Hahella chejuensis KCTC 2396: one gene and its partner. The protein of the gene in region 1 interacts with the protein of each later gene in a pairwise test. Links are inferred from orthologs where the notes say so. Each region holds a gene or a part of one and is shown on either strand. Other genes may lie near its edges. The genes, in order: gyrA and gyrB.

Region 1 (14,782 bases):
TCGAGCTGATGGTTTGTCTCAGGTTTAACAGGTCAATGACGCCTTGGCGATTCTTGTCGCGGCTATTGATGAAGCCTGTCAGATTGATAAACAGGCTGCCGGATGAGCCAGAGGCGCTGTCAGGATCAAAATTCATCGCTACCGCTTGCTGTGCGGCGTTGGAAGTGTAATCGAAGTGGCGCTCGTTATCCGTGTGGGCGATGCCGGGGATGGTGCTGCCGGCGTTGGCGACGGTGTTTTCGAAGGAAGCTAACGCGCGAATCGCTTTGTCCAACTCAGTGTCCCCACTTGAGCCGCCAGCAACAACGTTATTGATTGTGGTCTGGGCTGCAGCAGCGTCAACTTTTAATGTCGCCATAACGGTGCCGAGGTTGAGTATCTTGTCCACGACAGCTTGGTTGTTTTCGTCATTCGGAGCTAGCGATGCTGGCAGTCCACTTTCTTGACCTGCCGCCAATAGAGTGGCCGCCAAGCCAAGCTTTTTCGCAGTCGAAGCGGGAGCTACGCCATGTACGACTTGGTCTATAGCGATGGTGGCGAAACATTTTTCAGCCAGGGCTGTTCCTACGGACAACGCTGCGCTTCTATCCGTAGTGATGCCGTGTTGGAAAATGACGGTTTTTAGCGGTTTGGGGCAGGCTGAGGTATTGTCGGGATATATCGCCAGCCAGGGAATAGGCAGGGCGTCCACTTGCTGCGGGAATGGGAACACGTAATTTACCACTGATGAGGTGGCTTCCCGGGTGCTGGTGTCGCCTTGCGGCAGAGCCAGTCCCGCAGAGCTGAAGGTGGTGTTAAGCGTATCCGCCAGAGTTTTATTGGCGGTCCAGGCGCTTGATTGGATGGGGGTGCCGTCCGAATCCGTGGGAACGCCCAAGTAGTAGGGGACAGTAATGGTTCCCTGGGAGACCAACGGCTCGATCTCATTACTCCCGTCGAGGAATGAGCTGGTTAGCGCCGAGATCAGGTTCACGTGAACGCTGGAGCTGGTATTGGTGACGGTCCGCGCCTGCGGAGTGGGCAACAAGGCTGAAAAACTGCTTGCAAGGACTGCCGATGCGCAACCTATTGCCTCGGCTCCGCTTTTGTCATTGCAGGGAGGGGAGTCGAATATTGGTGTAAATGCGGCTTTTTGTGCTGCAGTGGGAAATGCCGCCACTGCGCCGTCCGCAGCGATTTTTATGTCGGAATAATCTACGTCAGAATCGCTGTCCACACTGGTTCCCGATTCGACGACCGCTTTGGCGGCGCTGATGCGAATAAAGCCCGTTAATTGATCGCTAAACCATTCCGCCGGGTTGGCGATATACTCCATTACCTTCTCGTCCCCTGATGTGGTGAAAGAGTAGGTAAGTGCGATATTGCTCGCAGAGAGCGGGTTCATGCTCAGAGCTGAGCGGGTAGTGTTGTTCAATGCGAAATATGATTGCGCAACAGGTTCCCAGAAGCTGTTGATAATGGTGCGAACAGGCTCAAGCTGGGAGGAGGGGAGATTGCCGCTGCCGGTTAACAGGTAGTAATTAGGGTCCATGGTTATGGCTTGCCCCGTAGCGTCCTCAACTTCGTTGGTGACTATAACCAGATAGCGAGTTTTTGGTTTAAGGGGCTTGGTTGGTTGAATTCTTAGCGTGCTGGCGCCTGATAACTCAATAACAGAAGCCTTAATGGCTGGCGCATCCGCAATTGCCGCCCCGAGAATGGCGGCTGCGGTTGCTGGGTCGCTCTCTGCGGCGGCCAATAGCGCGCCGGCTGCCAAAGGTATAGTGGGCGGCTCAGAAATGGACAGACCTTGAATCGGCTCCCTGCTGGCGTAGGCCAATTCAAGCAAGAAGACATTCTGATTCGGGTTGGGGACCAAGCTTCCGTCAGAAGAAATAAACGAGTCTGTGCTTAAACTGTCGCCATCCAGCTCGCCGGAGAATGATATGTCTATTGGGGCAATGGTGGATGCGCCGCTTAAAGACCCCAGGGCCGCCAGGACCGGGTTTGCGGTTGAGTCTGAAAATGTGCCGTCCGCGGCGGTTTGATCAAGTAGAAGATCATTGGGGACGGGAACCAGGCTGGCGACAGGATTGAACAGTGGCCAAGTTCTGCCTTCAAACTGCCCCTCTAGCGAATCGGGCAAATCCCCATCATATTCATTTTGCGCTCCAGCATTGGCGTTGCCGCCGCCTCCGCCTCCACACCCCGATAAAGTGACCGCCGACGCTACCGCCAGACTGAGAAAGGTTTTCTTGAACATAGGTAGGACCTTCTTCCTTTTATTATTGCTTTCAGAATGTTCCCGGCGTGACTGAATTATTCGCTCCAGTTCTTCGCCAAAAAAGTTTTATCAGCATAGGTTAGATTTCATCGGCCTGAAAGCCGTGAAATCATACGCCGCACAATAAAATAAGCCTTTCGCCCGATGCAATAGTGGCGTTCAGGCGCAGGCGTTTGGTGATTTTCTCATGCATCGTCAGGAGTTTAGCTCATTTTTCCTGTGGTTGGACTCTCTAATTCACAAATGGGAAAAATAGATTAGACCTGGCCCTGGCTGCTGCGGTTGCAAAGGCGCCGTATTCGTTAACAGTTTAAGGCTGAACTTGGGGGGCGAATTAGGTACAATTTCCGCCTAAATCAAATAAGGCGGGCACTTGGCGTCCCTTGGGAGGCGTCGCTGTCGGCCAAAGCTGTGACTACTCCAAGAACCATGTAAAAAGAGAGTGCGTGCATGACCACCGTGATCCGTCAAGACGATCTCATCGACAGCGTATTCGACGCGCTGCAGTTTATCTCCTATTACCATCCCGTCGACTTTATTAAAGCGGTTCATGCTGCCTATGAGCGCGAAGAGTCCACTGCCGCCAAGGATGCACTGGCGCAAATTTTGATCAACTCCCGCATGTGCGCAGAGGGGCGTCGTCCCATCTGTCAGGACACCGGTATCGTGACTGTGTTTTTAAATATCGGAATGGACGTGCGCTGGGAGGCGAACATGAGCGTCGAGGATATGGTTAATGAAGGCGTACGTCGCGCGTATCTGCATCCCGACAATATTCTGCGGGCGTCTGTTCTGGCTGATCCTGACGGTGCGCGCAAGAACACGAAAGACAACACCCCCGCTATCATCCACATGAAAGTCGTTCCTGGCGACAAAGTCGAAGTGCATGTTGCGGCCAAAGGCGGCGGTTCTGAGGCTAAGTCCAAGTTTGCGATGCTTAACCCGTCCGACTCTGTTGCAGAATGGGTGCTGGAGCAGGTGCCGAAGATGGGCGCTGGCTGGTGTCCGCCCGGCATGTTGGGGATAGGTATCGGCGGCACGGCGGAGAAAGCAATGGAGTTAGCCAAAGAGGCGTTGCTTGATCCTATCGATATCCAGGACTTGCAGGCGCGTGGCGCGGCTAACCGTAGCGAGGAGTTGCGTCTGGAGCTGTTCGAGAAAGTCAATGCGTTGGGTATCGGGGCGCAAGGTCTGGGTGGTTTGACAACTGTACTGGACGTCAAAGTAAAAGACTATCCGACCCATGCCGCCAACAAGCCCGTCGCTATCATTCCCAACTGCGCTGCGACTCGCCATGCGCATTTTGTGCTGGATGGCAGTGGTCCCGCATTGCAAACGCCGCCCAATCTGGATGAGTGGCCGGAAATCACCTGGGAGGTGGGCGCCAACGTTAAGCGAGTGAATATGGATACTGTCACACGGGATGAAATCGCGTCCTGGCGTCCCGGCGATACGGTGCTTTTGTCTGGAAAAATGCTGACGGGCCGTGACGCCGCCCACAAAAAAATGGTGGATATGCTCGCTCGCGGCGAATCCTTGCCAGTAGATTTGAATAACCGCTTCATTTATTACGTAGGTCCTGTTGATCCTGTGGGCGATGAGGTGGTTGGGCCTGCCGGGCCGACCACATCCACACGTATGGATAAGTTCACTCGCACTATGCTGGAGCAGACCGGTCTTATGGGTATGATCGGCAAAGCCGAACGCGGCCCGGTGGCGATTGAAGCGATTCGCGACAATAAAGCAGTTTATCTGATGGCCGTGGGCGGCGCCGCCTACCTGGTTTCTAAAGCGATTCGTTCTTCCAATGTCGTGGCTTTCCCTGAGCTGGGAATGGAAGCAATCTATGAGTTCGAAGTGAAAGATATGCCGGTTACCGTGGCGGTGGATGTAAACGGCGAGTCTGTGCATCAAACCGGTCCAGCGGAATGGCGTAAGCGCATTGCTGAAAGCGCTGTGAAAATAGTCGGCTAAGATAAATGTTGGCGATCTCTTTCTTGTAGAGTTAGGCTACAGCGACGCTGGGGCGAGCGCCCCGGCAAACGCTTAATTCAAAACAAGGAGAAAAAGCATGAGCGATACAATTCCAAGTTGCGAGGCCTGTAGACCTGACGCTGAAAAAGTAGATCCGGCGAAACTTGAGAAGTACTTGAGTCAGGTGCCTGAGTGGCGTTTGGAAGAGCGTAACGGCGTGCAAATGATCAGCCGTGACTACAAATTCAAAAACTTCGCTTTGGCGTTAGAGTTCACCAACAAGGTTGGCGCTATTGCCGAAGAAATTAACCACCACCCTGAACTGGTGACCGAGTGGGGCAAGGTCAGGGTTACCTGGTGGAGTCATACTATTAAAGGTCTGCATGAGTTGGACTTTGCGATGGCTAAGCGGTGCGAAGCAGTCTTTAACGCATAGAGGTCTGTCGCATCCCGCTGGCGTCTCACAGCTGGTAGGAAAATAATGGAAAGAACATATCGACTGGTAATCGCCTGCCCTGATCGGGTGGGTATTGTTGCGAAGGTAACCACGTTTCTGGCTACTTATAATGGGTGGCTAACCGAAGCGAGCCATCATTCGGACCCGACCAACGGTTGGTTCTATATGCGGAATGAGATAAAGGCGAGTTCGCTCCCTTTTGATCTGAACTCATTTCGTATTGCGTTCGAACCGATTGCCCGTGAGTTTCAGATGTGCTGGCATGTGGCGGATTCGCAGCAACCCAAGCGAATTGTTCTGATGGCGAGTAAGGAGTCTCACTGTCTGGCGGACTTGTTGCACCGTTGGCACGCAAAGGAGATGGATGGGGAGATCGTCGGAGTTATCTCCAATCATGATGACCTGCGCCGCATGGTGGAGTGGCATGACATTCCCTACTATCACGTGCCGGTGGACCCTGATGACAAGTCCGTCGCATTTGCTGAGGTTGAGCGACTGGTGGATGCTCTGGATGCGGAAGTGATCGTTCTTGCGCGTTACATGCAGATTCTGCCGCCGGAGCTGTGCGACAGATATACGGGACGCATTATCAATATCCATCACAGCTTCCTGCCGTCTTTCGCTGGCGCCCGCCCCTATCATCAGGCGTACAAGCGTGGCGTCAAGCTGATCGGCGCCACCTGCCATTACGTCACTCAGGATCTGGATGAAGGCCCAATTATTGAGCAGGATGTGATCAGGGTGAATCACAGCGACACCATCGAAGACATGGTGCGGCTGGGGAAAGACGTAGAGAAACAAGTGCTTGCCCGGGGCTTGCGCTATCACTTGGAAGACCGGGTGATTGTTCATGAGAACAAGACCATCGTATTTGAATAAGGTCATGTTGGACTGACATCAAACCCGGGGCGCTCGCTCCGGGCTCATTGGTTGGCGTTTCCGGCATATGGGCGTATCTTTAAGGTATCAGTGTAATGAAAGGAGTACGCTGACAGGGCGGTTAACAATAACCATCAGCAAATGCCTGCCTTAGGAGAGTCCCATGCTGCGATCCGTGAAAGTGCGTGATTATATGACAACCAACTTGGTTGTGTTTTCCCCTGAAACAGAGTTGTTTGAAGCGATTCATAAACTCCTTAAAAACAGTATCTCCGGCGCTCCTGTGGTAGATGGCAGGGGAAACCTTGTGGGGATGCTGTCGGAAGTGGACTGCCTGAAAAGTATTCTGAGCGGCAGTTACTATGACTATGAATCTTTGGGCGGCACTGTCGCTGAATATATGACCGTGGATGTGGATGTTGTCGGGCCGGAGGAAGATATTCTGGCGGTGAGTGAGCGCTTCATTAATAATCGCCGGCGTCGGTTTCCTGTGGTTGAAGAGGGAAAATTGGTGGGGCAGATCAGTCGTAAGGACGTACTGCGCGCTGTTTCAGACTTCGTCGCCCCTCAGCGGTTTCATCAGTCTGCCTGATTCGCTATAAACGATTGGCGCGCGCCTGCTGATGCGCGTCGCCAACCTGCTTCTCTCGTCCCCGGGAGAATGCCTTTAACGCCTAAAAAATATCTTATTCTCACCCTAATTAACTTCGTTGCCGCCGCCTTCTATGCTAGACTTGACCGCTTGTGGCGCAGCCCTTGGTCGAGTAAAGAGTGTGCGATTATATGCCGCTTGAACTGACTCCCCGCCGGGTTCAACGACTGCAAAACGAGCGAACCAGGGTTTGGACAGACTGTGGGTAGAACAAGAACCGAACTATCCTTTCTAGAATAGGTTATTGCTATATTATGGCTGAACTCGCCAAAGAAATACTTCCCGTCAATATTGAAGATGAACTAAAACAATCCTACCTCGACTACGCGATGAGCGTTATCGTCGGCCGTGCTTTGCCGGATGCGCGAGACGGTCTCAAGCCGGTGCACCGCCGCGTTTTGTTTGCGATGAACGAGCTGGGTAATGATTGGAACAAGTCGTACAAGAAATCCGCCCGTGTGGTTGGTGACGTCATCGGTAAATATCACCCTCATGGCGACTCCGCCGTATACGACACCATCGTACGCATGGCGCAGCCATTCTCCCTGCGATACACCTTGGTGGACGGGCAGGGCAACTTCGGCTCCATAGACGGCGATAGCGCAGCAGCGATGCGTTATACGGAAATCCGCATGGAGAAGATCGCCCATGAAATGCTGGCCGATCTCGATAAAGAGACGGTCGACTTCGCCCCTAACTACGATGGCTCAGAGCAGATTCCCGTCGTACTTCCGACCAAGGTTCCCAATCTACTTGTAAATGGGTCCTCAGGCATCGCGGTAGGGATGGCGACGAACATTCCTCCTCATAACCTGACCGAAGTGGTCAATGGATGTCTTGCTTACCTGGATAACAGCGATATAACCATTGATGAGTTGATGGAGTTTATCCCGGGTCCTGACTTCCCCACCGCAGCGATTATTAATGGTCGTGCTGGGATTTTGGAAGCCTACCGCACTGGTCGCGGTCGAATTTATATTCGCGCTCGTTACGAAATTGAACAGGACAAGAAAACCAGTAAGGAAACGATTGTAATTACTGAAATTCCTTACCAGGTTAACAAGGCCAAGCTGGTCGAAAAAATCGCTGAGCTGGTCAAAGAGAAAAAGGTTGAAGGCATCACCGAACTGCGTGATGAGTCCAGCAAGGAAGGCATGAGGGTGGTGATTGAGTTGCGTCGCGGTGAAAACGCGGACGTGCTCATGAATAACCTGTTCGCTCTTACGCCGCTGGAAACCGTATTCGGCATCAACATGGTCGCCTTGATCAATGGCGAGCCCAAACTGCTGAATCTGAAAGATTGCATCGAATGTTTTGTGCGTCATCGCCGTGAAGTGGTGACTCGCCGGACCATATACGAGCTGCGTAAAGCCCGTGAACGTGGCCACATCCTGGAGGGGCAGGCGGTGGCTTTGGCGAATATCGATCCTGTTATCGCCGTAATTAAGGCATCCTCCACTGGCGCGGAAGCCAAAGAGCGTTTGATGGCGCAGGGCTGGGCTCCGGGAGCGGTGACAGGCATGCTGGAGCGCGCAGGCGAAGACGCCTGTCGCCCTGATGATCTGGCTCCTGAGTTTGGTCTGCGTGAGGGTCTGTATTACCTGTCTGAAGTGCAAGCGCAATCCATTCTGGACTTGCGTCTGCAAAAGCTGACCGGGCTGGAAATCGAGAAGATTAACGACGAGTACCGCAGCATCATCGAGCAAATTGCTGAATTGCTGGAAATTTTGCAAAATCCAGAGCGTCTGATGGCTGTCATCCGTGAAGAACTGGAAGCTGTCCGCGAAGAATTTGGCGATGTTCGCGTTACGGAAATTACCGCCTCCAAGCGAGACCTCACGATTGCTGACCTGATCGCTGAAGAAGACATGGTGGTTACGTTGTCTCACAAAGGCTACGCCAAGACCCAGCCGCTGGAAGCCTACCAGGCGCAGAAACGCGGAGGCAAAGGCAAGGCCGCAACGGCGATTCGCGATGAGGATTTTGTTGAAAAGCTACTGATCGCCAATTCTCATGACACGATTTTGTGTTTTACTTCCCACGGCAAACTGTATTGGCTTAAGACCTATGAAATTCCTCAGGCCAGCCGTATTTCGCGTGGACGTCCGATCGTCAACATCCTGCCGCTGGCGGAAAATGAGCGCATCACTACTATGTTGCCGGTGCGTGAGTACACGGCAGATCACTATGTGTTCATGGCGACGCGTCAGGGGACGGTTAAGAAAACGCCTTTGGAGAACTTCTCACGCCCTCGCAGCAGCGGCTTGATCGCTTTGGCGCTGGATGAAGGCGACATGCTGATCGGCGCAGCCATTACCGACGGCAAGAAAGACGTCATGCTGTTCAGCAGCAGCGGCAAAGCCATTCGCTTTAATGAAGATGATGTGCGACCAATGGGGCGTACCGCTCGCGGCGTTAGAGGGATTCGTTTGGCGCAAGGACAAACTGTCGTTTCCCTTATCATTCCGCAAGAAGACGCCTATATCCTCACGGCGAGTCGCAAGGGCTACGGTAAGCGGACCGCAGTATCTGAATTCCCTGTGTACGGGCGTGGAGGTCAGGGCGTTATCGCTATCCAATGCTCTGAACGAAATGGCGACCTGGTGAGCGCTGTGCAGGTAATCAGCGGTGATCAGCTAATGTTGATCAGTAACCAGGGAACGCTGGTGCGGACGCGCTCGGACGAGGTTTCTATCGTCGGAAGAAATACTCAGGGCGTACGATTGATCCGTCTGTCCGAATCGGAAGATTTAGTCGGTGTAGAGCGGATCGCGGAGCCCGAGGAAGACGAGAGCGACTTCCAGGGCGAGGAAGGTGAAGGAGTCGAAGCCGTTGACGGAGACGATCTGGACTCTGGCGACGCAGGTGAGGAAGGCTCCGAGGCGGAAGAATAACTTTCGCTTCGGTTGGCTTGTCTAAGAAGTTTGGTTGACCAAATACCGGAGAGCGGCCTGTATGGCTGATAGAAAGTTTAATTTTTGCGCGGGCCCTTCCGCGCTGCCTACGGAAGTGTTGTTGCAGGCTCAGGCGGAACTGCTCGATTGGCGGGGTAAAGGTCTGTCAATTATGGAGATGAGTCATCGCAGTGACGATTTTGTTGCTGTGGCGGTTGAAGCTGAGCGTGACTTTCGTGAGCTGATGTCTGTGCCCGACAATTACAAAGTTCTCTTTGTGCAGGGTGGGGCCGCCACTCAGTTCGCTTCTGTGCCGCTTAATTTGCTGAAGCTCGGCGCCGAAGCGGATTATATCGATACGGGTATCTGGTCGAAGAAAGCCATTGCGGAGGCGGGGCGCTACCTTAAGGTAAATGTCGCTGCTTCCGCCAAAGATAATGGCTATGCCTGCATTCCTGCTCGTAGCGAGTGGCGTTTGAGCGAGAGCGCAGGTTATGTGCACTATACGCCCAATGAAACAATTGGCGGCGTTGAGTTTCTCGATATTCCTGACGTAGGCGATAAGCCTTTGGTGGCGGATATGTCCTCCACCATATTGTCCCGTCCCGTGGATATCAGTCGCTTCGGGGTGATATACGCCGGCGCCCAAAAGAATATTGGTCCCGCTGGCCTGACGCTGGTTATCGTGCGGGAAGACTTGCTGGGATATGCTTCCGACAGTCTGCCCACTATGCTGAACTATAAAGTGGCCAGTGAAAACGACTCCATGGTCAATACTCCGCCTACTTTTTCTTGGTACTTGGCTGGCCTGGTATTTAAGTGGCTGAAAGGAAAAGGCGGTGTGCAGGCTATGGAGGCGATTAACTGCCGCAAAGCTGACAAACTTTATTCATACATAGACGACAGCGAGTTTTATGCGAACCCGATAGATCTGTCTTGTCGTTCCTGGATGAATGTGCCCTTTACACTGAAAGATGACCGCCTGGATCAGAAGTTTCTGCAAGAGGCGGAAGGGGCGGGTCTGCTTAATCTGCAGGGGCATCGTTCGGTTGGAGGAATGCGCGCCAGTTTGTATAACGCATTGCCTGAAGAGGCGGTGGATGCGCTGATTGGGTTTATGCAAGATTTTGCTGGGAGGAATGCCTGATTCATGACCACTGAGCAGACCGAACTCGCCAGGCTGCGTGAACGAATAGACCAGATTGATCGTCAGTTGCTGGCGTTGATTTGCGAACGAGCCAAGTGCGCGCAAAGTGTCGCGGAAGTAAAAATGCGCGGCAATTCAGGGCAGGATGTCGTCTTTTATCGCCCGGAGCGGGAAGCTCAGGTTTTGCGGAAAATCATGCACGAGAACCCAGGGCCTTTAAGTGATGAAGAAGTGGCCAGGCTGTTCCGGGAAGTTATGTCGGCGTGTCTTGCTTTAGAGGCGCCCTTACATATTGCGTTTCTGGGACCGGAAGGCGCCTTTACGCATGCCGCCGCGCTCAAGCATTTTGGGCACTCCGGCGTTTGCTTGCCTCATTACGCTATTGATGAGGTCTTCCGAGAGGTTGAGGCGGGGTCTGCTCACTACGGCGTGGTCCCGGTGGAAACCTCTAATGAAGGGGTAATAAGTCACACGCTTGATGTGTTTGTTAATTCGCCTTTGCTAATATGTGGCGAAGTGGAAGTGCGTACTCACCACTTCTTAATTGCGCCAGAGCAAGTGGACGCCGCTGATATCAAGGTTGTTTATTCTTTGGCGCAGTCATTTTCTTTGTGTCGGCAATGGCTGGACGAAAGATGGCCGGGAGTGGAGCGCATTGCGGTTCCGAGTCATGCGGACGCTGTAAAAAGGGCGTCTGAACGCCAGGATGCGGCGGCGGTGGCTGGTGAGCACTGCGCCAGGCTGTATGGTATGAAAGTTCTGGCGAAAAATATCGAAGATCATCCAGATCAGATCGCCAGGTATTTGATTATTGGTAAAAATTCGGCTCCTCCAAGTGGGGATGACAAAACATCTCTAATGGTTACCATTCGCGACGAGCCGGGCGCTCTGTACAAGATGCTGGGTGTGTTTCATCGTCAAAATCTGAGCCTGACAAGAATTGATTCGCGCCCGGCCCTGAGTGGCGCGCGTCGTTATCACTTCTTTGTGGACTTTATCGGCCATAAAGACCTGCCAGAGGTCGGTGCGGCGATTCAGGAGTTGTCCCGGGATGCTCTCGACGTGCGATGTCTGGGGTCCTATCCCAAAGGCGTGCTTTAAGCGCGCCATCTGCTGGTCTCAGAAGTTTGGCTTTTGTGATGTCTTGGCTCTTTAAGGGCGTTTCAATTTATATTTTTTACGGACATGGCCGTCAAACGCGCCTGATTAATAATGTTGCAATCCCAAGTTAAATGTTTGGCCGTTGTCGGGCTGGGTCTGATCGGCGGTTCGCTCGCCAAAGCTGTGAAAGAACGCGGTTTGGCGGAGAAGGTAATTGGTTATGACCGGCGCGATACTGAGGCTGCGTTAGCCGTGCGTATGGGGGTGGTTGATGAGTCTGCCCCGGATCTTGTCACTCTCGCTTCACGGGCGGATGTTATCGTGTTGGCTGTGCCGGTGGGAGCGGTTGCGCCAGTGTTGGAGGAAATGAAGCCCGCTTTGCGGAGCGATCACATCCTTACCGATGTAGGGAGTGTTAAAGGCGAAATAGAAAAAGCCTTTGTCTCTGTATTTGGTGAAATGCCGGCAAATGCTGTGTTGGGGCATCCTATCGCCGGCTCTGAGAAGAGTGGCGTTCAGGCCGCCAATAGTGCTCTGTTTGAGAATCACAAAACCATATTGACGCCGCTTCCGGTGACGGACTCCCAGGCGCTGGGGGTGGTGGCGGCTCTGTGGCGTGGCATGGGGGCTGAAGTGCTTTTCATGTCGGTGGCTCATCATGATGAGGTGTTGGCTGCAACCAGTCATCTGCCTCACTTGATCGCCTTTTCGCTGGTCGATACGCTGGCGGGGGCGGACGATAATAAAGAAATATTTCGCTATGCAGCGGGCGGTTTTCGGGACTTCACCCGTATTGCCGCCAGCGATCCGGTGATGTGGCGGGATGTGTACCTGACCAACCGGGACGCGGTGCTGAAAGTGCTGAATGCGTTCGATGCGGATTTAAAAAAGCTGCGCAACGCTATTGCTGATGGGGACGGACAAACTTTACTTGGTGTGTTCACCCGGGCCCGGGCGGCCCGCGAACATTTCACAAAAATGCTTGAAGGAAAGGCTTACAAGACTGATATGGCTAACAATGTGACCTATGTTGCCGGGAAAGGCGGTCCGGTATGCGGCGATATTCGCGTGCCCGGAGATAAATCGATGTCCCACCGCTCCATCATGTTGGGTTCGCTGGCGGAAGGCGTTACGGAAATTGAAGGTTTTCTTGAAGGGGAAGATGCTCTGGCCACCCTGCAGGCGTTCCGGGATATGGGGGTCGTCATTGAGGGGCCTGACCGTGGCTCGGTAACAATAAATGGCGTGGGTATGCATGGTCTGAAGCAGCCGCCAGGGCCATTGTATTTGGGGAACTCTGGAACCTCCATGCGTTTGCTTGCAGGTTTGTTGAGCGGGCAGTCGTTCGATGTCGAACTCACTGGTGATGAATCCTTGTCCAAACGCCCTATGGAGCGTGTTGCAAAGCCGTTGCGGGAAATGGGGGCGGAGATTTCCACTTCTGAAGGTGGGCGCCCTCCGGTCAAAATTAAGGGCGGCTCCAGACTTCATGGTATTCATTATGATATGCCTGTCGCCAGCGCCCAGGTAAAGTCCAGTCTGGTCCTCGCAGGTCTTTATGCGGAGGGGGAAACCTCGGTGACAGAGCCTGCGCCAACTCGTGATCATAGCGAACGAATGCTGCGTGGTTTTGGTTATCCTGTAGATGTAAATGGCTCCAAGGTGACGATTAAGGGCGGACATAAGCTGAGCGCCACCAAAATTGACGTCCCTTCTGATATCTCTTCCGCGGCTTTTTTCCTGGTTGCTGCGAGCATTACTCCTGGGTCAGACCTGACCTTGCGTCATGTGGGCGTCAACCCGACTCGGGTTGGAGTAATTAGTATTCTTAAAATGATGGGCGCCGACATTGAGCTATCTAACCACAAAGAAGTGGGCGGCGAGCCGGTAGCGGATATTCGTGTGCGCTATGCTCCCTTGAAAGGAATTCGTATTCCAGAGGAGCAGGTGCCTTTGGCCATTGATGAGTTTCCGGTCCTGTTTATCGCAGCGGTGTGCGCTGAGGGAGAAACTGTTCTGAGTGGCGCGGAAGAGCTGCGCGTCAAAGAGAGCGACCGTATTCAAACCATGGCTGATGGCTTGGCTGCGTTAGGCGTCAGCAGTGAAGTGAAAGAAGATGGTATTGTGTTGCGCAGCGCTGAAATTGGCGGCGGCACAGTGGATAGTCATGGCGATCACCGTATTGCAATGGCGTTTGCCGTGGCCTCTTTGAGAGCGACCGGCGCTATTGTTATTAAAGATTGCGCCAACGTCGCTACATCATTCCCGGGGTTCACTGCTTTGGCGAATGAGGTTGGTTTTAATCTTCGGGCTGAGGAGACGGCATGAAGGTGAGCTCCGGCATTCCTGTCATCACCCTTGATGGTCCCTCAGGTTCAGGTAAGGGGACCATTGCGCAGCTTACTGCGCAGGCGTTGGGATGGAATATTTTGGACTCCGGCGCACTGTATCGCCTGACCGCCTTGAGCGCTGAGCGACAGGGCGTTGATTTGGCGGATGAAAACGCTGTAGCGAAGGTCGCTGAAACCTTGGATGTGCGCTTTGAAGCGAGAACTCCCGGTCAGCCGGTGTCCGTTATTTTAATGGGCGACGACGTGACTCTGGAAATCAGGACGGAAACCTGTGGCGCTATGGCTTCGCGGGTTGCCGCGTATCCTTTGGTGCGAGCCGCCTTGTTGCAGCGGCAGCGGGATTTTCAGTCCGCTCCGGGGTTGGTGGCCGATGGGCGCGATATGGGGACGGTCGTATTTCCTGACGCCCCATGTAAGATATTTATGACCGCAAGCGCCGAAGTGAGGGCGCGGCGAAGATATGATCAGTTGAAGCAGCAAGGCGAGAGTGTTAAAATTTCGCACCTTTTAAATGAGATAAAGGAACGCGATGAGCGTGACATGAATCGGTCAAACGCTCCTCTGCGACCTGCGGATGACGCCGTAGTCCTTGATACTTCTGACTTTTCGGTGGATGAGGTGTTGGAGAAAGTACTCCAGATCTGGTCTTCCCGTCAATCCTGAGTGTCCGTCACTGCGGTAAATTAATTAACCGGTGATCTTTTTTCGGGAGTATGCCAGTAATGCCCGAATTAAGATTTTAATCGAACAGACCGTGCTTGCTGGCCGCGCGGATGAAAATGTTCAACAGGAAACACAATGAGCGAGAGCTTTGCTGAGCTTTTTGAAGAAAGTTTAAAACAAATTGATATGAAACCCGGCTCTATCGTTAAGGGCGTAGTGGTTGATATCGATGAAGACTGGGTTACTGTAAACGCAGGCCTTAAGTCCGAGGGTGTAATCCCTGTAGCACAGTTCCTGAACGAGAAAGGGGAACTGAATCTGCAAGTCGGCGACGAAGTTGAGGTTGCTCTCGACGCAGTTGAAGACGGCTTTGGCGAAACCCGCCTGTCTCGCGAAAAAGC
Region 2 (14,633 bases), 5.1 Mb from region 1 along the record:
TGTCAAAGCGTCGCACCCGCTCAATTACCCGTCCAAGGCAGATGGCCATGGCGCTGGCTAAAGAGCTGACCAATCACAGCCTGCCGGAAATCGGTGAGGCGTTTGGGGGGCGTGATCACACTACTGTTTTGCATGCCTGCAAGGTAATGATAGAACTTCAACAAAGCGATCCCACTCTGCGGGACGATTATCAGAATTTTATGCGCATGTTAACCAGCTAGTTAGGCGTGCATGTGCGCCGCTAGCTTGATAGCGACCAAAGAATTTAGTTTAAAATAGCAATATTTTCAGTGATTTAAGAGTTTATAGAAACGGGATATTACATGAAGCTCACTATAACCAGAGAGGCGCTTGTCACGTCATTGCAAATGATTTCTGGAGTGGTTGAAAAACGCCAGACGATGCCAGTGCTCGCCAACGTATTGCTTGACGCCAGAGACGGAAAGCTGGTTATCACCGGCACTAATATGGAAGTAGAGCTGGTCGCAGAAATTAGCGATGTAAACATTGAGCACGAATCAAGAATCACCGTTCCCGCCAAGAAGTTCACGGATATCTGCCGCGCCCTTCCCGAAGGCGCAGCTATTGGTATTGAGCTGAAAGATGGACGCTTGAATGTTCGTTATGGCAGTAGCCATTTCATATTGTCCACATTGCCAGCGGAGCACTTCCCTAATGTAGAGGAAGAACCTGAAAGTGTGAAAGTCACGTTGCCGCAGAGAGAACTCAAGCGTCTGATCGATGCGACAGCTTTCGCTATGGCCCAGCAGGATGTTCGTTATTATCTGAATGGCATGCTGATGGAGCTGGATGAGCAGGGCCTGCGCACTGTCGCAACTGACGGCCATCGTCTGGCTCTCGCTAATGTGTCACTGCAAACAGGCGTTAGTGAAAAGCGCCAACCTATTGTGCCGCGTAAGGGGATTTTGGAGTTAGGTCGTCTTCTCAATGATACAGATGAGTCCTGTACTCTGGTGTTCGGCGATAACCACGTGCGGGCCAGTGTAGGGCATTTTACTTTTACTTCTAAGTTAATTGATGGAAAGTTCCCTGATTATCAAAGGGTTATCCCTAGGTCCGGGGATAAAGTGATGCTCGCAGACAGAGTCCTTTTGAAAGGTGTGCTGTCGCGCGCGAGTATTTTGTCGCATGAAAGTATTCGCGGCGTTCGTCTGCAGTTTGAAGAGGGTTTGTTGAAAGTATTTGCAAATAACCCGGATCAGGAAGAGGCGGAGGATAGCCTGGAAGTGGAATACCCCCATGAAGCTTTGCAAATTGGCTTCAACGTGGGCTATCTGATTGACGTTCTTAACGCACTGGATGATGAGCAGGTCAAAGTGACTCTTTCTAATGCGAATAGCAGCGCCTTGGTGGAAGGCGTCGATACCAGAGATGCTGTCTATGTTGTTATGCCGATGAGGCTATAGTCAGTTAAACTGAAAGCGCCGTGAATCTGTTCGAACTGGAAAGATCACGGCGCGTCGCCCGCTCGGGTATGACGCTCGGCAAGGATGTATCGCCCCTGAATGCAGACAGAGTTTGAATCTCAGCAAGAGTGGAAAAGCTTATGGGAAAGATTGTTAACGCAGTAAAGGGAGCCGCCAGAATTGGACAGACGGCGGCGGTCATATCCAAGGTTGGCCTTGGTTGGTTGAAGGGAAATCGCGCGCCTGCGCCGAGGCTTCTGCGACAGACTTTTGAAGAACTGGGGGCCACATACATTAAGTTGGGGCAGTTTATCGCTAGTTCACCAACATTTTTCCCTGCCGATTATGTTGAAGAGTTTCAACTGTGTTTGGATAAAACCAAACCACTGCCCTATTCGCAAATCGAGAAAATTCTGAAGGAAGAATTCAAGCGGCCATTGCAGTCGATATATTCGCATATCGACACCAAGCCGCTGGCATCCGCATCTATCGCGCAAGTTCACGCGGCTCGTTTGGTGACAGGCGAGGATGTGGTCATTAAGGTTCAAAAGCCGGGTGTTCGCAATGTCCTGCTGACGGATTTGAACTTCTTGTACGTTGCTGCGCGGGTGGTCGAATATTTGGCGCCAAAGCTTTCCTGGACGTCGCTATCGGGCATTGTGGAAGAGATCCAGCGAACCATGATGGAAGAATGCGATTTCTATCAGGAGGCGGCCAATCTCAAGGAGTTTAGAGAGTTTCTGGTGAGTAGCGGAAACGATCAAGCGGTCGTGCCCACCGTATATGAGCAAGCCAGCACCATGCGAGTGTTAACCATGGAGCGCTTCTATGGCGTGCCTCTAACGGATCTGGAAACTATTCGCAAATACTGCTCTGATCCGGAAAAGACGCTGATTACAGCGATGAATACCTGGTTCGCCAGTTTAACCCAGTGCGACTTTTTTCATGCGGATGTTCACGCTGGCAACCTGATGGTGTTGGAAGATGGTCGCATCGGGTTTATCGACTTTGGCATAGTAGGCCGAATTGGCGCAGGAACCTGGCAGGCGGTGTCTGATTTCATCACTGCGATAATGATGGGGAATTTTCACGGCATGGCCGATGCTATGTCGCGAATAGGCATCACCAAGTCTCAATTAAGCGTAGATGACCTGGCTGCGGACATTGCCGACGTTTATAAGAAAATGGATGCGATGACGCCTGATATGCCGCCGATATATTACGACCAGCAGACTGGGGATGATGAAGTTAACAATATTCTGATGGATCTGGTGAGAATCGGTGAGCAGCACGGTTTGCACTTTCCTAGGGAGTTTGCGTTGCTGCTAAAACAATTTTTGTATTTCGACCGTTATGTACATGTACTGGCTCCAGAGCTGGATATGTTTATGGATGAAAGGCTCAGCCTGATTCAGTAACGACGGTTCACCTAGCGTAGTTGAAGAACCTAGCACATTGTTGTGTTAGGTTTTTTTGTTTAAGGGGAAGTTGATGGATATCGTATCCGCGTTGACCTTATTGATAGTGGTCATGGACCCGTTAGGGAATATTCCTTTGTTCCTGAGTATTCTTGAACGTGTAGACGTCAAAAGAAGAAAGAAGGTTTTGTTCAGAGAGCTGTTGATCGCTTTGGCGATTCTGTTGGTGTTTTTGTTCTGTGGACAGTATCTGCTCAAAATATTCAGCCTGAGCAAAGAGTCTGTGGGTATAGCTGGCGCTATCGTACTATTTATCATCGCGCTGCGTATGATCTTCCCCGCCAAGAGAGAGTGGCTTGAAGATCTCCCCGATGGCGAGCCTTTTATCGTGCCTTTGGCGATCCCCTTTGTGGCGGGTCCCTCCGCGTTAGCGACGCTGATTTTAATTTCCACCCGGGAGCCGGAAAGAATGATGGATTGGTCCATCGTGGTGTTGCTGGCCTGGTCTGTCACCGCGGTCACGCTTATGAGCTCCACCTTCTTGTATAAAGTGCTTCGTAAGCGGGGCATTATCGCGATAGAACGTCTGATGGGTATGCTTTTAATTGCGGTTTCGGTAGAGATGTTCTTGACCGGCTTGCAACCTATATTGACCAAACTGACCCACGTTTCCTGAAGCCCGATTGGATTGTTTGAATGGGTCTTAGTCGTATTGCATTCACTAACTTGCGTAATATCTCCAGTCTGAAGCTGGATACCTCTGCGAGATTACTGTTATTTCACGGGAATAACGGAAGTGGAAAAAGTAGTCTTTTGGAAGGCGTTTACCTGTTGGGTCGGGGGGCGTCTTTTCGTACTAAAGAGCTGGACTACGCTGTTTCACATCTATCCGATGAAATGGTCTGCTTTGGCGAAGCCGTCAACGAAGATGCAGGAAAATCTTTCCGTATTGGCGTTAGCCGCCAGAAAACAGGCAAGCTGACCCGGGTCAGGATCAACGGCGAGAGCGCCAGAACTTTATCTGAGCTGGCGGCGGCGCTTCCTATACTGATTGTTACGCCCGATACCTTCGGATTTATTAATGGTGGCCCTGGGGAGAGACGTCGCTTTGTCGACTGGGGAGTGTTTCACGTGGAACACCAGTTCAAGGTGGTCTGGCAGAACTGGCGCAAATTGCTATTGCAAAGGAATAAATTGCTGAAAAGTGGTAATATTAGCCGTTCTGAGTTAAGTGCGTGGGACAACCAGTACGTAGCGTATTCAGATGAGATAAGCCGATATAGAGACGCTTATTTCGCTGAACTGAAGGAAATCCTCATCGAATCTCTGAAAGAGTCCAGTGAACAAACCAGGGATATTGGCGACAAGCTGACGATTACGCTAAGCAATGGTTGGTATCAGAATGATGTCAATCATATGGATCAGCTGGCGTCGTCCGTTGAAAGCGACGTAAAAAAAGGATTTACGACTTTAGGCCCGCACCGGGCGGATATTAAAGTAAAGGTCGGTGGGGTTCACGCGAAGGAAGTGTTATCAAGAGGTCAACAGAAAACCCTGATAACTCACCTGTACTTATCACAATTAGAAATATTACGGCGGCGGACAAATCAAAGGCCCATCGTGCTTATTGATGATGTTGGAGCGGAGCTGGATACCGGAAATCAGGTAACACTGTTGACGAGAATGTTGGAGAAAGGGGCCCAGGTGTTTGTGACGGTCCTGGATAAACAGCAGTCAGAATATTTGTTCGGCCATTTTAATCAAGAATACGACACGCAAATGTTTCACGTGGAACAGGGTGCTGTCACCAAAGTCCACAATTAGCGTGTGACGGTTAGGAGAGATATATGTCCTCATCGGGAAATTATGATTCCTCAAGCATCAAAGTGTTAAAAGGCCTGGATGCGGTAAGAAAGCGTCCAGGTATGTACATTGGCGACACTGATGATGGTACCGGTCTTCACCACATGGTGTTCGAGGTAGTTGATAACTCTATCGACGAAGCCCTGGCTGGATACTGTAAAGAAGTGAAGATCACTATTCACGCCGATGAATCAATCACGGTTAGCGATGATGGCCGCGGCATTCCTGTCGATATCCATGAAGAAATGGGCGTTTCCGCAGCAGAAGTTATCATGACGATGTTGCACGCCGGTGGTAAGTTTGACGATAACAGCTATAAAGTATCTGGCGGCCTGCACGGTGTGGGCGTATCGGTAGTAAACGCGCTTTCAAAAGAACTGCGTCTGACTATCCGCCGCGACAACAAAGTTCATGAGCAGGTTTATAAGCACGGCGTACCACAAGCGCCTTTATCCGTGGTTGGCGAAACGGACCGTTCTGGCACGGAAGTTCACTTCTTCCCTTCCGCAGAAACGTTTAACAACATCGAATTCCACTACGATATTCTGGCCAAGCGTCTGCGTGAACTCGCATTTTTGAACTCTGGCGTTAAGATCACGTTGCATGATGAGCGCTCTGCGAAAACTGAGACCTTCGAGTATGAGGGCGGATTAAGAGCTTTCGTTGAGTATCTCAATCAGACCAAAAACCCGATTAACAAAGTATTCCACTTCCTGAAAGAAAGAGAAGACGGCACCGCTGTAGAAGTGTCGCTGCAGTGGAATGACTCCTTTCAGGAAAATATTTTCTGCTTTACCAACAACATTCCTCAGCGTGACGGCGGCACCCACTTGGCTGGCTTTAGAGCCGCCCTCACCCGCTCTCTTAACAGCTACATTGAAAAAGAGAGCATGCTGAAAAAGACTAAAGTAGCCACTTCCGGCGATGACGCGCGTGAAGGTTTGACTGCGATTATTTCCGTTAAAGTTCCCGATCCCAAGTTCTCCTCGCAGACCAAGGATAAACTGGTTTCCTCAGAGGTTAAGACTGCGGTCGAGCAGGAAATGAATGCCTATTTCGCGGACTTCCTGGCGGAGAACCCGCAGGACGCGAAGAACGTGGTCAACAAAATGATCGATGCAGCTCGCGCCCGAGAAGCGGCCAGAAAAGCGCGTGAAATGACGCGTCGTAAAGGCGCGCTCGACATCGCCGGTTTGCCCGGTAAGCTGGCCGACTGTCAGGAAAAAGATCCCGCTCTCTCTGAACTGTACATAGTGGAGGGTGACTCGGCGGGTGGTTCCGCCAAGCAAGGGCGTGACCGTAAAACTCAGGCTATCCTGCCTCTGAAAGGGAAGATCCTGAACGTTGAAAAGGCTCGCTTCGACAAGATGCTGTCTTCCGCTGAAGTCGGCACCCTGATTACAGCTCTGGGCTGTGGTATTGGCCGTGAAGAGTTTGATGTGAACAAGCTGCGGTATCACAGCATCATCATCATGACGGATGCGGACGTGGACGGTTCGCACATTCGCACATTGCTGCTGACTTTCTTCTTCAGACAAATGCGCGAAATCATCGAGAACGGCCATGTGTTTATTGCGATGCCTCCTTTGTACAAAGTGAAAAGAGGCAAGCAGGAGCAGTACGTTAAGGATGAGAAAGCGCTACAGCAGTACCTGACTCAGAGTGCGCTTGAAAACACACAACTGTTTGTGAATCCGGATGCTCCGCCCATTATTGGCACTGCGCTGGAGACACTGGTAACGGACTATCGTACGGCGACAGGCGTCATTGAACGCATGTCCAGAGCCTACCCTAGAGGCGTACTGAATCAGCTTCTCTACGTCCCACGCCTGACTCAGGAGCAACTCAAAGATAAATCCGCCGTTGAAACCTGGGTCGCCTTGCTCAATGAGAAGCTGGGCTATGACAACAGCACTGGTAACAACTACGTTATCAGCGTCGTGGAAGATGCGGAAAGAAGTCTGTTCCTGCCTCAGGTGGAACTGGTTCAGCATGGCGTGGACTATAAATACACCTTCAACCAGGACTTCTTTGGCTCCAGCTCTTACACCAATATTGCCGATATGGCCGAAAAACTGGACGGTCTGGTTGAGGCTGGCGCTTATGTGAAGCGGGGTGAAAAGACCCAGGCTATCGAGACCTTTGACGATTCGTTGGTCTGGTTGATGAAGGAAGCTCAGCGTGGGTTGAACATTCAGCGCTATAAAGGATTGGGCGAAATGAACCCTGAGCAGCTGTGGGAAACCACCATGGACCCAGCTGTGCGTCGCATGATGAAAGTCACCATTGAAGATGCAATCGCTGCGGATCAGATCTTTAACACTTTGATGGGCGATGATGTAGAGCCGCGTCGTGACTTCATCCAGACCAACGCGCTGTCTGTTATGAACTTGGACGTGTAACAACCTCTCCTCTCTATATTAAAAAATTTAAAAGGGCTGCAATCGCAGCCCTTTTTTTCGCCATCGTTTGTTTATGAGTTCCATGAAAGCAGGCAGTTCTCCATCTCTTTTGGAGAACGAATCCGAATAAAGCGAATGTGGCCGTATTGCGGGTCTCTCATTATCGACAGGGATTTTTCGCGGTTTTTCTTATAGGTAGTAATGGTCCAGAGGACGATAGAATCCCTGCTGAACAGTTTGCGTAATGACTCTCTATTGCCTGTGCCCGCCCAAAGTTCCTTTTTTGTAATGATGCGGGTTATTGCTCTTTTGATTGCTTGGAAGAGTGTGCGGAGGAAAGAGTAGTCAATCCAAACGACTATCTGCGCTCTCTCCCACTTTAGCTGCGTTCTGCTGTTGTAATTACCGTCCAATACCCAGTTTTCCTGCTGCAGTGCTTGCGCAACCCGGGCGCTGAAGATTTCTTCTGGATGGTTTCGCCAGTCAGGCCCCCAATATAGGGCGTCCATTTCTATATAAGGAATGTCGAGCTTTTTTGAAAGCCTTTTACTGAAAGTGGACTTTCCGCTGCCACTGGTTCCTATTACGTTAATTCTCATCTTCACTCCTTATATTCAGAAAAGGTTAAACAGGGGGTGAAGCAACGCGGGAGCGACATTATAGAGTTTTCTGACTAGGCATATACCTGAATTGTCTTAACTTAGAGGCAACACGCAACGATGGCTTTGGACAATGTTCTAAGTTATCTCCATATCAATTCAGACTTATTCCACGACGTATAGATTTTATGCCATTGAAGAGACAAAAGCTGGCATGTCAGAGGAGGATAAAATGGGAAAGTCTGATGGCCGCTGATAAATCTATGAGAGCTCTGATTGCGGCAAATCTCCCAGAAGAGCCGTCATTAAGGCGTCAATGAATCTCCCCCACAGGAAAATGGCAAGCGGCTATGCGCTCCTCTCCTTCCATAGGTCGAAGTTTGGGAAGCTCATGGCGACATTTGTCCCGCGCATTGGCGCAGCGGGGAGCGAACGGGCAGCCGGGTGGCGGTGCGGCGGGATCGGGAAGCTCTATGGTTTCGCTCTCCCCTCGCAAACCTTTTTTACCAGGAAGCGGGATAGAGTCGAGTAGCAAACGGGTGTAAGGGTGCTTGGGAGACCGGAACAGCTCGCTGGCTGGCCCTTGTTCCACGATGCGTCCGAAATACATCACTGCGACCATATCGCTGATTGCTTCCACGACGGCCAGATCATGGCTGATAAATACGTAAGCGAGGCGATAGCGCTGCTGGAGATCCTGCAGCAGGTTCAGCACCTGGGCCTGTATAGAGACATCCAGCGCGGAAACCGGTTCATCCAGAATCAGGATCTGAGGTTGCGCAGCCAATGCTCGTGCAATGCCGACGCGTTGCGCCTGGCCGCCGGATAATTCGTGAGGATAACGCTCAAGTAGCTCTGGCCGTAATCCAACGGCCTCCATAAGCTCCTGTAAACGTCTGGAGCGTGCGTATTTCTTCATCCCCAGTAGAAGCTCCATTGGCGCCTCTAAAATCGCACTGATCGCTTTACGGGGGTTGAGAGCGCTAAGAGAGTCCTGAAACACATACTGGATCTGGGCATGCAGCTGCTGATGTCCGTCACGGCCCCAATCATTGCGCGACCCCCCATGTAACGCCACGTGGCCTGCATTGGGTTGATCAAGGCCTACCAACATGCGCGCCAGGGTGGACTTGCCGCAACCGGATTCCCCCACAATGCCTAGCGTGGCGCCGGCCTGAATACTTAGATCCACGCCCTGTACGGCCTGAATAAGCGGCTTGCGTCGTCCAAGCCAATCACGTTCGCCGCCATAGTGACGAGTGAGGTTGCTGGCGGTCAGGAGAGCATCGCTCATGGATCGGCTTTCCATAGGGGTTTGATACAGCGGGCGAAACGATGATCGCCCAGTGAGCGTAAACCAATATCATTGTTGCGGCAGTCGTCTTCCTCGAAAGGACATCTCTCTGCGAACGCGCACCCGACAGGGAGATTGTTTAGCGCGGGAGGAGAGCCAGGAATTGCGGGCAGGCGGTGTTGGCCTCGACCTGGAATGGGGACGCAATCAATCAAAAGGCGGGTATAGGGATGAGCGGGTCTGTTCAATACCTCCCAGGCGGCGCCCACTTCCACGATACGACCGGCGTACATGACCGCCACGCGATCACAGATTTCGGAAACAACGCCAAAGTCATGGGTAATGAACAAAAGCGCCGCGCCGCTTTGTGTCCGCTGTTGGTTCATCAACTTTAACACTTGAGCCTGTACCGTGACATCCAGGGCGGTAGTGGGTTCATCCGCCACGATGATGTGTGGATGATTGGCGAGAGCCATGGCGATGCAAACCCGCTGTCGCATGCCTCCGGAAAGCTCATGGGGATAACTGTGCGCTTTGGACGCGGCGTTGGGAAGGCGCACTTGTTCAAGCAGGGTCACTGCGGCGCGCCACGCCTCCGCATGAGAATAAGGCTGGTGCGCTTGAATAGCCTCTGCGACCTGGGCGCCGACGCTAAAAAGCGGGTGTAGACTGGAGAGAGGGTCCTGGAATATGTAGGCGATTTTCCCGCCTCTGAGCGCCTGTATGCGATGCAGTGGGAAAGAGAGTAGATCTTCCCCGCTCCGCCAGACTTGGCCTCCTACGATGCGTCCAGGCGGCGTAGGCGCTAACCTGAGCAGCGACATCGCCGTGACAGACTTACCGGAGCCGGATTCGCCTACCAACCCCAAACACTCCCCTTTTCCCAACTCAAAGCTGACGCCGTTCACCGCCTTGTATATATCCGTCCCAACCTGAAACTCGGTGTATAGATTGCACACCGCCAGAGCGTTTTGTGACTTGGTGTCGGAGGATATCTGATTCGGTGCGCGTTGTATTTCCGTCATGGCGGCGGGACGGGTTAAAGAACCGGATTTCAATTTGGGATCAAGCACGTCCCTGACGCCATCGCCAATCAAATTGACGCTCATGACCAGCGCGAAGATCATCAGCCCTGGAATAACCGACACATGTGGCGCCGTGAACAGCAACTTGCGTCCCTCCCCCAGCATTGAGCCCAGATCCGCTTGCGGCGGTTGTGCGCCCAAACCGAGAAAACTGAGTCCTGCGGTTTCCAATATCATCCAGCCCAGGGTTGTCGACATGGTGATGACGATGACGGGAGCTACATTAGGCAGTATTTCCGTTAGCAGAATGCGCACAGGACCTTTGCCGGAAAGCCTGGCTGCGTCGACAAAATCCCGTCTTGTCAGACTCAAAGCGACGCCTCGGATATTGCGGGCGAAGAAGGGAATATTCACCAGAGCGATGGCGTAGAGAGCGTTCGATAATCCCGGCCCCAATGCGGCGACTATCGCCAACGCCAGTAAAATGTATGGAAAAGCCATTAACATATCAACGCCGCGCATCAATACATTATCCGTTCGTCCTCCCGCAAAGCCTGCGACCAGTCCCAACGCGGAGCCGATAACGGAAGCGATCAGCGTGGCGGATAAACCCACAGCGATGCTGACGCGCGCCCCCCATATCAAACGAGACAGGAGGTCTCTTCCCAGATGATCCGTCCCCAATAAATGTCCCTCGCTTAATGGGCGTAGTAATCGCTCCGCCGGCGCGGTGTCATTCGGCGCAGACAACGGTAATAACGGGGCCGCCAGAGCGATGACTGCGACAAAAAGAAACAGGCAAAGCCCAAAAAATGCGATGTGATTATGCCTGAACAGGGTCCAGGCGCTGGGGCGAGATGAGCGAGTCATGAGGTCAGTCTGGGATCAAGTCGATGCTGCGCCACATCCGCAGCCAGGTTAAAAAGGACGTAGGAGGTAGCGACCACCAACACCCCGCCTTGTGCGAGCAGGATGTCCCGAGTCGCGATCGCCTGCACTAACATGCGGCCTATTCCCGGCCATTGGAACACTGTTTCAATATAGACAGCGCCGCCAAGCACAAAGCCAGCCTGAATGCCTAATACTGGGATAATGGCGACCAAGGCTGCTTTGAAAGCATGGCGATAGATAACGCGGCGCTCACTCAGTCCCTTGGCGCGAGCGGTGCGAATATAGTCCTGCCGCAACACTTCCAGCATGGCGCCTCGCGTTAAGCGGGCGATTACGCCAGTAGCGATGACCGCCAGCGTGACGGCCGGTAAGGCGAGATGTGAGAGTAAGTCTAGAAAACCGCCGCCGCCGTAAATGGCGTACATACCGCTCGCCGGTAGGCATTGCAACGTGACGGCGAACACTAATATAAGCAGCAATCCCAGCCAGAATGACGGCGTTGAAATACCAATCAAAACCAACAATGTGATCAGTCTGTCCGCCCAGCTGAACTGACGCGCCGCAGAAACAATCCCCGCCAATAGTCCGAACAGAGAGCATAGCAAAAAGGAGGCGCCGGCGAGCGTCAAGGTAGCGCTGAAGCGCTCTAAAACCTCGTCCAACACAGGGCGATTCAAGCTGTAAGAACGGCCTAAATCACCTTGCAGAATGTGTCCCAACCAGATGAAATATTGTTCAAATAGGCTATGATTTAACCCAAGTTGGCGGTTAATTCGGGCGATATTCTCAGGCGTCGCATAGGCGCCGAGGATGGCCGTGGCGGGATCTCCAGGAATCATGGCCATGATCAAAAAGACGATTGCGGTCATTCCGAACAGAACAGGAATGACGAGAAGGAGACGTTTGGCGATATAGCCCCACATGGATATCAGAGCTTTTCTTTGGCGATGGGAAAACGGGGGAGAATAGGTGACAAAAACTCCCGAGTATTCCAGTGTTTTTCCTTGCAAGAAATCTTGTGACAGCTCGGAGAGTTTGGAGGGGAATTTGGGGCGTAAATGGGTTTTTTCGCGACTTCTTTTCCTTTGCTCATTGAAAATGGTCCTTTTGGAAGTGCTTATTTTGGAGGCGATAGCTTGGTTAGACGCGGGCTATTTCTTCACTTTTATAGCGGTAAAAATGGATTAAAGCGTCTATTTTTTGATCTTCCTGGGACAGGATTGTCGGTCAATTTCCCGTTATTAAAAAGTGATCGCCGATCAATAATTACGTTATAAATTTTCATGATAATTTTAACTTAAAAATTAAGCGGCTTTTGCCGGTTACTAGTGTAAACTCCATCTAAAAAATAGATTAATAAGATGATTTTAAAGAAATTTACTATTAGACAGCTAACGAACCAATAAATTACAGATAGCGTGTTTAAGATCATAGTCACGCAGTAATACTTGTTTGTATGTAGTAGATCGCCGGTTAGGTTTTCCAGATAAGTTTCATAGCTTATTCACCGCTGTTAAATCCAAAAAAAATGAAGGTTGCAATTTGAAGTTTTTAACACGTGTATTGCTGACGGCGTTTTGCTTCCAATTGGCGATGAACGCCCAGGGAGCGTCTTCCTCTACGATGAACTGCATTTCCTTGTAAAGTGTGGCTCTCTCATCCTGGTCTGTCGCGCGACGCGCTCGCTCAAGCAAATCGTCCACTTTGGGGTTGGCGTAGTAACCGGAGTTGAAGCCGCCCTTATCCGGCCAGGCGTCGCTACGTAAGGCGAGATAAGGCAAGGTATCGGGGTCGTTGGTCATCCAGGCCATTTCCGCCATATCGACGTCTCCCGGCAATCCGGGATTCACTTTGCTGAGAAAGGTATTCCACTCATAAGTCACTATTTTTACCTGAAGACCCACTTTGGCGAGATCCGCCTGAATCGCGGCTCCTATAGCGACAGGCTCCAGCATTCCTGAGCCCCCTTCCGTCACATAAAACGTGAGCTGCGCGCCTTCGCGCCCCGCCGCCTTGATCAGCGCCCGCGCCTTGTCGGGGTTATAAGCGTAAGTATCCAGGTTTGTGTTATACGCCCAGGCGAAGGCGGGCGGGATGGGTCCTTTGGCGATTTCAGCAGTGCCTTGCAACACGTTCTCCACTAACGCCTTCTTATCAATAGCGTAGTTGATCGCCTGACGCATACGGCGATCCGCAAAGGGGCCTTTCTTGTTGTTGAGAATTAAAAACCATAAATGCGGTCCTGCCTGTTGATAAACCTGGAATCCAGGATCTTTCTCGAACACAGCCAGATTATCCGGCGGGGTTTCCACCATCAGATCCACGCCGCCGGATAACATTTCCGCCATCCGCGTGTTGGCGTCGGTGATTGGACGGAACACCACCGCTTCCAGAGGCGGCGCGTCATCCCAATAATTTTCGTTGCGGACAATGACTACTTTGGCGTTGCTGACCCACTCAGCAAAGCGGAAAGGGCCGGTTCCCGCAGGATGTCGCCCATAATCCTTGGCGTACTTTTTCACTGAGTCAGGCGAGATAATCAGACCGGTAGGGTAAGCCAGGTTGGATAGAAACGGAGCGTAAGGCGCTTTTAATACGAATCGAATCTGGAGGTCGTCGATTGCTTCCACCTTCTCTATCGGACTGAAGAAAAACGCTAAGGGAAAAGGACCGGTGTCGTGATAAGGATGATTCTCGTCAAGCATACGCTCGAAATTGAACTTTACCGCTTCTGCAGTGAGTGGCGCGCCATCATGAAATAGCACGCCTTTGCGCAGAGTAAAGGTGTAAATCTTGCCGTCGTCGCTGATGGTCCAGGACTCCGCCAACGCTGGCTCTACCTCCAAGGTTCCGTCCTTGTAACGCACCAGGCCGTCATAGAGGTTGATCAGAATGCGAAAGTCATTGAGGGCAGTGACGGCGTGGGGGTCCAGGGACTTGGGTTCGGCGATCTGGCCGACGACTAGAACATTAGCGGGAGTTTGCGCCGCGCTGGGTGAAGTTAATGCAAAGAATGAGAGGCAGCAAACGAGGACGCGCAGAACGCCTGACAGCCGGCCCATAATACTCTCCTTGTGCGGAAGCGTTACTTACGCGTCTCCGAGGCTCTCCTTTCTGACCCTACACCTGAACATTACGGGCGACATTTGGTGGGGCGCTGAGCGGCTCGGTACTGTCCTTGACGCAGCCTTATTACACCATAAAGAACATTTCCCACAACCTCAATGCTTTGGGCGGTTCAGTCTCTGCTGAATGTCTGGACGGGGGTAAATGGTTTGCCGACATAGCAGGCCGCTGTGGGAGACAGCGGCGTAACCTGAGAAGTTTACTGTGGGCGAGTAACAGTGAAGATATCGAATGCTCAGAGTGAGTTAGTGTGTAATTACATACTCTATTTCGCTTTATTTTCCAGTAAGGGAGCGTTTCATTAGGGGAGTGAGTTTATCGTTGTAACGAGAAAGAACATCCTCGTCTGACGTCAGAATACGCAGGTACTTCCAGTACTTCTCACCCTCGGCGGAGAACATGGCGAGCTTGCTGTCCAGTTTCCACTCTTCGTCATCCAGACCCACTCATCCCTCCAAAAAACGCCGCCACGATGAATTATTAATATGGCAATGATATTGGCATGTTAATAACCAGGCGCATGGATGCGCCTGCGCGGCGGCTAGCCGCGGGAGACAGGGCCTGACCTGTGCAGGCCCTGTCGTTGCA

What was found.
Region 2: the proteins of gyrA (region 1) and gyrB interact in binary tests that used the Escherichia coli proteins (3 or more experiments, as listed by UniProt). The link is inferred for Hahella chejuensis KCTC 2396 from one-to-one orthologs.

What each region holds. Positions count from the first base shown.
Region 1 is NC_007645.1:5,116,674-5,131,455, reverse strand. What follows is about bases 6,110-9,319. They hold gyrA (DNA gyrase subunit A), read left to right. Parts: upstream 6,110-6,479; coding sequence 6,480-9,119; downstream 9,120-9,319. Other genes in these bases: serC (3-phosphoserine/phosphohydroxythreonine transaminase), read left to right, coding at 9,181-9,319; HCH_RS22395 (CBS domain-containing protein), read left to right, coding at 6,110-6,165. In the rest of the region: HCH_RS22415 (Ig-like domain-containing protein), read right to left, coding at 1-2,242; HCH_RS22410 (fumarate hydratase), read left to right, coding at 2,714-4,237; HCH_RS22405 (4a-hydroxytetrahydrobiopterin dehydratase), read left to right, coding at 4,335-4,673; purU (formyltetrahydrofolate deformylase), read left to right, coding at 4,719-5,573; more of HCH_RS22395, read left to right, coding at 5,737-6,109; more of serC, read left to right, coding at 9,320-10,266; pheA (prephenate dehydratase), read left to right, coding at 10,270-11,367; HCH_RS22375 (bifunctional prephenate dehydrogenase/3-phosphoshikimate 1-carboxyvinyltransferase), read left to right, coding at 11,479-13,695; cmk ((d)CMP kinase), read left to right, coding at 13,692-14,381; rpsA (30S ribosomal protein S1), read left to right, coding at 14,517-14,782. UniProt on the Escherichia coli protein: A type II topoisomerase that negatively supercoils closed circular double-stranded (ds) DNA in an ATP-dependent manner to maintain chromosomes in an underwound state.
Region 2 is NC_007645.1:1,561-16,193, forward strand. Bases 4,341-7,401 are described here. They hold gyrB (DNA topoisomerase (ATP-hydrolyzing) subunit B), read left to right. Parts: upstream 4,341-4,692; coding sequence 4,693-7,110; downstream 7,111-7,401. Other genes in these bases: recF (DNA replication/repair protein RecF), read left to right, coding at 4,341-4,669; HCH_RS00035 (shikimate kinase), read right to left, coding at 7,182-7,401. Also shown: chromosomal replication initiator protein DnaA, read left to right, coding at 1-221; dnaN (DNA polymerase III subunit beta), read left to right, coding at 324-1,427; HCH_RS00015 (ABC1 kinase family protein), read left to right, coding at 1,568-2,845; HCH_RS00020 (MarC family protein), read left to right, coding at 2,919-3,521; more of recF, read left to right, coding at 3,542-4,340; more of HCH_RS00035, read right to left, coding at 7,402-7,709; HCH_RS00040 (ABC transporter ATP-binding protein), read right to left, coding at 8,023-9,003; HCH_RS00045 (dipeptide/oligopeptide/nickel ABC transporter permease/ATP-binding protein), read right to left, coding at 9,000-10,898; HCH_RS00050 (ABC transporter permease), read right to left, coding at 10,895-11,842; HCH_RS00055 (ABC transporter substrate-binding protein), read right to left, coding at 12,413-13,981; HCH_RS34075 (hypothetical protein), read right to left, coding at 14,321-14,491. UniProt on the Escherichia coli protein: DNA gyrase negatively supercoils closed circular double-stranded DNA in an ATP-dependent manner to maintain chromosomes in an underwound state.